Regions from separate parts of the Micromonospora sp. NPDC049523 genome, predicted to be linked through region 2. Evidence: predicted binding sites of a transcription regulator. Region 2 holds the regulator's gene; the other holds the start of a gene.
The links. Region 2 encodes HrcA, which represses chaperone genes, less so after heat shock. Its sites were predicted from a motif close to GGTTNGCACNCTCNNNNNGAGNGTGCNAACC; they were not measured.
Positions count from the first base shown of each region.

Region 1: AB0J90_RS31240 (FmdB family zinc ribbon protein) is a predicted target of HrcA. The motif match lies at 1,474-1,504, and genes of this name have one in related genera.

Region 1 is NZ_JBFAPP010000028.1:80,806-84,206, reverse strand. Features, by position in the region: gene AB0J90_RS31250 (hypothetical protein) at 1-165, shown strand, start outside; gene AB0J90_RS31245 (flagellar biosynthesis protein FlgA) at 291-887, opposite strand; gene AB0J90_RS31240 (FmdB family zinc ribbon protein) at 1,042-1,449, opposite strand; gene AB0J90_RS31235 (5-formyltetrahydrofolate cyclo-ligase) at 1,591-2,295, opposite strand; gene AB0J90_RS31230 (diguanylate cyclase) at 2,381-3,401, shown strand, end outside.
Region 2 is NZ_JBFAPP010000002.1:59,824-63,224, forward strand. Features, by position in the region: gene AB0J90_RS02780 (DUF4870 domain-containing protein) at 1-411, opposite strand, end outside; gene hrcA (heat-inducible transcriptional repressor HrcA) at 664-1,686, shown strand; gene dnaJ (molecular chaperone DnaJ) at 1,787-2,920, shown strand.

The sequences.
Region 1 (3,401 bases), on a different contig from region 2:
GCGGCCGGCGCGGGCGTCGACGGCGAGCGTACGGTCGATCTCTCGGACGACGACTTCGTGGTGATCCCCGAGCAGTCGGTCGACGACACCGACCGGGGCTGGGGAGAGCGTTCGAGTTCCAACGACGAGCGGCTGCTCGCCGACCGCCCGCCGCACTGGGACTGACCCCTACGGCAGTGCCATGCCTGCCGCCACGAGTTCGCGTACGACCTCGACGAATCCGCGTACCAGTGGTGTTTCGGTCCGCCAGGCGAGCGCGACCCGGAGGGGTTTGACGTCGGTCAGGAGAGCTACTCCCGGATCACCACCGCGAAGCGGGTGCCGTCCGGCAGGGCGACCGCACGGTGCGCCTCGCCGGGCGGCAGGGCCAGGTAGAGGGCGCCCGGTCCGTCCACCGTCGGGTCGGCCGCGAGTACGCCCAGGACCAGCGCACGGGCGGCGACGAGGGCCGGTCCGGTCGATCGGACACCGTCGGTGGCGAGCAGGTCCACCCGGGTACCCGGTCGTACGACGGTGAGCGCGGCCGGCTCGGCCAGCCGGATCGGCACCCCGACCGTGCCCGCCGGCAGCGGTAACGCCGCCCCGGCCGCTGACGGTGGATCGTCCGGAGCCCCTGGATCGGCGCGCGATCGTGGATCAGCCGTCGGCCGGGGAGCGGGCGACGAGGGATCGGACGGAACGGGTGAGCCGCTCCGGGCCGCCGTTGCGGTCGCGGTGGCGCCGGGACAGGACGGATTCGGCTCGCGGGCGTAGAGCACCCCGGCGGCGAGGGTCAGCAGCAGGGCGGCCAGGGCGAGGCGAAGTGCCGTACCGCGGCGGGGCACGGTCGGCCAGCGGGACGGGGCCAGCGACGGTGCTCGCCGCGCCGGTCGGGGTGGGTTCGCCATCGGTGTGCCTCCCGTTCGACCGGGGCGCCTCGGTGCGGGCGCGTCCCGGTGGGCAGGAGGCTAGACGTACGGAAACCGGGCGCGCTGGCGCCCGGTTTCCCGTTGTGGACAACTCGGCGTGCTGTGGACAACCCGGTGTCGGGCTGTGGATCTGTTATGCGGCGCTGCTGGACGAGGAGCTGCCGGAGCTGCCCGAGCTGCCCGTTCCCGCCGTCGACTTCGATGCGCTGCCGGACCCGTTGCTTCCGCTGCTGCCGGCCCCGCCGTTGCTCGACGACGAGCCGCCGGACGAGGTCGAGCCGGACCCGGTCGAGGACTCCGACTTGGTCGACGACTCGGACTTGGCCGGGGCGGCACTGCCACCGGGGACCGTGTCGGATCCGGCCGACCGGGAGTCGGTGCGGTAGAAGCCGGAACCCTTGAAGACGATGCCGACCGAGTTGAACACCTTGCGCAGCCGCCCCTCGCAGGCCGGGCACTCGGTCAGCGGCGCGTCGGTGAACGACTGCACCGCCTCGAGCTGGTGGCCGCACGCGGTGCAGGCGTACTGGTACGTGGGCACGGACTCCTCCGGATCTTGCTTTTCGTTTGGCACTCGCCGTATTCGAGTGCCAATGGTGCGTCATCGGACCCATTCTCGTCCACCCGACGTGTCCGGCGTGACGCCCGCCCCGATCGGCCCGGCCGGCGGCACCCGCCCGGCTCAGCCGGTGGAGAGCAGACGGAACCCGTCGGACGGGGTGATCACGGCCCGTACCGGGCGGTCGTGCGGCTGCGCGGGCACCCGGTCGACCAGTTCACCGTCGTGCAGCAGGGCCACGGTCAGCACACCGGGCGCGACCCGGGCCAGCGCCCGGTCGTACGAGCCGCCGCCGCGGCCCAGCCGGATGCCGCGCCGGTCGACCGCCAGCGCGGGCACGATCACCAGCGCGGCGGTGCCGATCACGTCGGTGCCGAGCCGGGCGCCCGCCGGCTCGCGAAGCCCCCGACCGGCGGCCACCAGCGCGCCGCCGTCCGCACCGACCCCGGTGTAGCGGGCCCAGTCCAGGTCCAGGTCTGCCCGGAGCACCGGCAGCAGCAGCTCACCACCCCGATCGGGCGCGGCGAGGTCGCGCGCGTCCGGGACGGGTGCGCCCGGGACGGGTCCAGCGGGTACGGCGAGCGCTTCGAGCAGCCGATCGGGCAGGTCCGGGCCGCCGGGTTCCGAGCCGACCGGCACGTACGCGGTCACCCGGCCCGGTGCGCTGCGGCGTACCAGATCGGTCAGCTCGGCCTGGACGAGCGCGGCGGCTGCGGCCCGGTCCGGGGCCGGCAGCGCTCGGCGGCGGGCGAGCAGGACGGCCCGGAGCGCGACCTTCTCCCCGTGCGCCTCACCAGTCACTTCCGCTTCATCCGGAAAATCCGGCACGTAACACTCCTGCGGTAACTCCAGTTGCGTATGTCGGGCTGTCTCAGCATCCCAGCAACGAACGCGGAACTTCCCGGGGGAAAAAGTGACGCTGCGTGGACGGCTGACCACCGCCTTCCTCGCCGTCGTGCTCGGCCCGGTGCTGCTCGGCGCGTTTTTCGCCGGTGGAACCGTCGCCGTGGTCAACGACCATCGGTCACGCGAGCGGCTCGACCTCGCCGCCACCACCGTACGGACCTCGGTCAGCGCCCTCTGCCAGCAGCTCTACGCGGCCGCCGACGCCGTCGCGGTGGCCGTCGACCCGGCCGGCCGGACCGCCACCGCCCGCCAGGTGATCGCCCGAGGTCTCGCCGCCTCGATCCGGGTCACCGACTCGACCGGCGGCACCACCCTGCTCACCCCGGCCGCGCCGCCCGCGCCGTGGGCGGACTGCGCCGGCGGCCACCCGGTCAGCGCCCCGGTCCAGGCCCTGGCGGTACGGGTGGAACTGCGCGACCCGGCCGGCGGTTCGATCGGCACGGTCTCGGCGGCCCAGCAACTCGACCCCGGCTTCGTCTCCCGACTCGCGGCAGCCACCGGCACCGACGTCACCCTCTGCCGGGGCGAGCCGGCGCCGGGCACCGCCATGCAGAGCACCGAGCCGAGAGCGAGCCGGGACGCGGTGCTGGTCGCCGCCCGCGGGCTGGACGGGGACGCGGTCGGCGAGACCGACGGTGGCCGGTACGTACGCCGGGTCGGCCCGTCACCCGGCCAGCCACTGCCGCTGGTGCTCTCCGTACCGCCCAACCCGCCGCAGGAGATCTACGCCATCCTCGCCGGGGCGGTGCTGCTCGCCGGGCTGCTCGCCGTACTGGCGGCCTGGCGGCTGGCCCGCTCGACCACCCGCCCGCTGACCGAACTGGCGTCCGCCGTCGACCGGGTCGCCGACGGGGACCTGACCGCCCGGGTGCCGGTGAACCGGCCCGACGAGGTCGGCCGGCTCGCCCGGACCTTCAACCGGATGACCCGCGAGACCCAGTCCTACGTACACGCCCTGACCACCAGCCGGGATCAGCTCCGGGGCCATCTCGCGCTGCTCGGCGACACCCTGGCGAGCACCCACGACC
Region 2 (3,401 bases):
GCTGTTCGCGTAACCGGTCGGGGCCGGGCCGCCGGGGTAGCCGCCGCCCGGGGGGTAACCACCGGTGTTGTAACCGGGGGTGTAGCCACCGGGTGGCGGGTAGCCACCGCCCGGGGCCCCGGCACCGGGGTAGCCGGCGCCGGGGTAGCCGGCGCCGGGCGGCGGGTAGGCACCCGGCGGGGGTTGGCCACCCGGCGGCGGGTAGCCACCCGGTGGGGGATAGCCACCGGCCGGCGGCGGCGTGCCCGGTGCGCCGTACTGCGGTGCGGCCGGAGGCGGGCCGTATCCGGGCGGGGGCGCCTCGTCGGGACTCGAGTACGAGCCCGGCGGCGTGAACGGAGTAGTCGGCGGTTCCGGCGGCGGATAACCGCCGGGGCCGCCCTCTCCGGGAGGGCGGGGTGGTTCAGTCATGGGGGTCACGGTAGGGGTATCGATCAAACGACGCCAACTACCACGAGTGACTTCACTGGACAATTGCTGACTGAAGCTGTTATGCCGACAGGGGGTCGGATACCGTCCACCAGATCACTCAAGATCTCCGGCCGGGCCAATGGTTGATCATCACAACCGGTCGGACCCACGTCGTAGACTGGCACTCGTTACAGTCGAGTGCCAGACTGGTGGGCCGGGTGCTCGCACCGACCCGGTCGCAGGGAGGTGAGGATGGGTCTCGACGACCGCAAGCTCGACGTGCTGCGCGCGATCGTGGAGGACTACGTATCCACCCAGGAGCCGGTCGGCAGCAAGGCCCTGGTCGAGCGGCACCAGCTCGGCGTGTCACCGGCGACCGTCCGTAACGACATGGCCGTGCTCGAAGAAGAGGGCTACATCCGGCAGCCGCACACCAGCGCCGGCCGGGTGCCCACCGACCGCGGCTACCGGCTGTTCGTCGACCGCCTCTCCCGGGTCAAGCCGCTCACCCCGGCCGAGCGCCGGGCCATCGAACGCTTCCTGGTCGGCGCCGTCGACCTCGACGACGTGGTGCACCGTACGGTCCGCCTGCTCGCCCAGCTCACCCGGCAGGTCGCCGTGGTGCAGTACCCGAGCCTGGCCCGTTCGTCCGTGCGCCACCTGGAACTCGTGCCGATCTCCACCACCCGGCTCATGTTCGTCATGATCGCCGACACCGGTCGGGTCGAACAGCGCCTGGTGGAGATGCCCGCGCCGCTGCTCGCCGACGACGTCACCGACCTGCGCCGGCTGATCAACGAGAAGCTCGTCGGCAGCCGGCTCTCCGACACCCCGCCGCTGGTCCAGGCACTGGTCGACGAGGTAACACCCGACCTGCGCCCGGCCATGGCGACGCTGGCGACGGTCCTGCTGGAGACCCTGGTCGAGCGGCACGAGGAACGGATCGCCCTGGCCGGCACCGCCAACCTGACCCGCGGCGGCCTGCTCGACTTCCAGGGCTCGCTGCGACCGATTCTCGAGGCGCTGGAGGAGGAGGTCATCCTGCTCAAGCTCTTCGGCGAGGTCGAACCCAGTACGCTCCGAATTCGGATCGGCGACGAAAATGAGATCGACAACCTGCGCGCCACCTCGGTGGTGAGCACCGGGTACGGCACCGGCAGCAACATCCTCGGCGGGCTCGGGGTGCTCGGGCCTACCCGGATGGACTACCCCGGCACCATCGCGACCGTACGCGCCGTGGCCCGATACGTGGGCGACCTACTGGCACAGAACTGACGGGCACCGGTGCAGCGGGCGGCACCGGCACGGAACTGATCAACAAGCTGACCTGACGACACCGGCGGACGGCACGACTGACATGGGGACACGGAACACAGTGGCCAAGGACTACTACGGGATTCTCGGCGTCAGCCGGGAGGCCTCCGACGACGAGATCAAGCGCGCCTACCGCAAGCTGGCGCGGCAGTTCCATCCGGACGTCAATCCGGATCCGGAGGCGCACGAGAAGTTCAAGGACATCAACGCCGCCTACGAGGTCCTCTCCGACGACCAGAAACGGCAGATCGTCGACCTCGGCGGGGACCCGTTGGCCCCCGGCGGTGGCGGCGGCGGTGCCGGACCCGGCGGAGCGGGCCCGTTCGTCGGCTTCCAGGACATCATGGACGCGTTCTTCGGTGCCGCGGGCGGCAGCCGTGGGCCCCGTCCACGTACGCGTCCGGGTGCCGACGCCATCCTGCGCCTCGAACTCGACCTGAACGAGACGGCGTTCGGCGTCGAGGCGCCGATCACCGTCGACACCGCCGTACTCTGCACCACCTGTGCCGGTGCGGGCACCGCCGCCGGCACCCACCTCGCCACCTGCGAGGCGTGCGGTGGGCGCGGCGAGGTCCAGTCGGTCCAGCGGACCTTCCTCGGCCAGGTCGTCTCGTCCCGGCCGTGCACGGTCTGCCAGGGCTACGGCACCGTCATCCCGCACCCCTGCCCGACCTGCGCCGGTGACGGGCGGGTCCGTACCCGCCGGTCGCTCACCGTCAAGATCCCGGCCGGGGTCGAGGACGGCATGCGGATCCGCCTCGCCCAGCAGGGTGAGGTCGGCCCCGGTGGCGGCACCGCCGGTGACCTCTACGTCGAGATCCACGAACGCACCCACGACGTCTACTCCCGCAAGGGCGACGACCTGCACTGCCGGGTCACCGTGCCGATGACGGCGGCGGCGCTGGGCACCCGGCTCACCATCAAGACGCTGGACAGCGACGAACCCGTCGACGTCAAGCCGGGCACCCAACCGGGCAGCACGCTGCGGCTGCGCGCCCGCGGCGTACCGCACCTGCGTGGCACCGGACGGGGTGACCTCTTCGTCCACCTGGACGTGCGTACGCCGACCAAGCTCGACGCCGACCAGGAACGCATGCTCCGCGACTTCGCCAAGACCAGAGGCGAGGAGGTCGCCGAGCTGAGCAAACAGGGCGGCTTCTTCTCCCGCATGCGAGACGCCTTCAACGGCCACTGAGCCCCGCTCGGGCTCACGGTCCGCGCACGTGTAGAGAAAGAGTGGCTATTCCTCCGGGGATAGCCACTCTTTCTCTACACGAGGGGCTGCCGCCGGGGTGAGGGAGGGGGTGGGGGCCGTTCGGACGGTGGTGGGATGTCGCTTGTGGAATTTATGGTCGCCTTGCTCTGCGGCGACCTGCCTTCCTTAGGGAATCGAGCGGGTCGCGGGCTCGGACAGGGAGGGCGACATCGGCGGCAGGTCGAACAATGGTTCCGGCGCAACCACCACCGGCAATTCGGGGCAGCAACCGGTGACGGTCGCGACGAGGTCGGGATACGGCTCGATGTTGCGCCGAGTTGTTCCTATCCTCGTCACCGGGTGGGAGGGCGCGGGCAAGACCAGGCTCGCGGACGTGTGGGAGAGCGCGAAGCGGCGTACCGCCCCGGACACCGACAAGAGCGAGTCTTCGGAACCCCATCTACTCTCGCTTCGCCGTAGG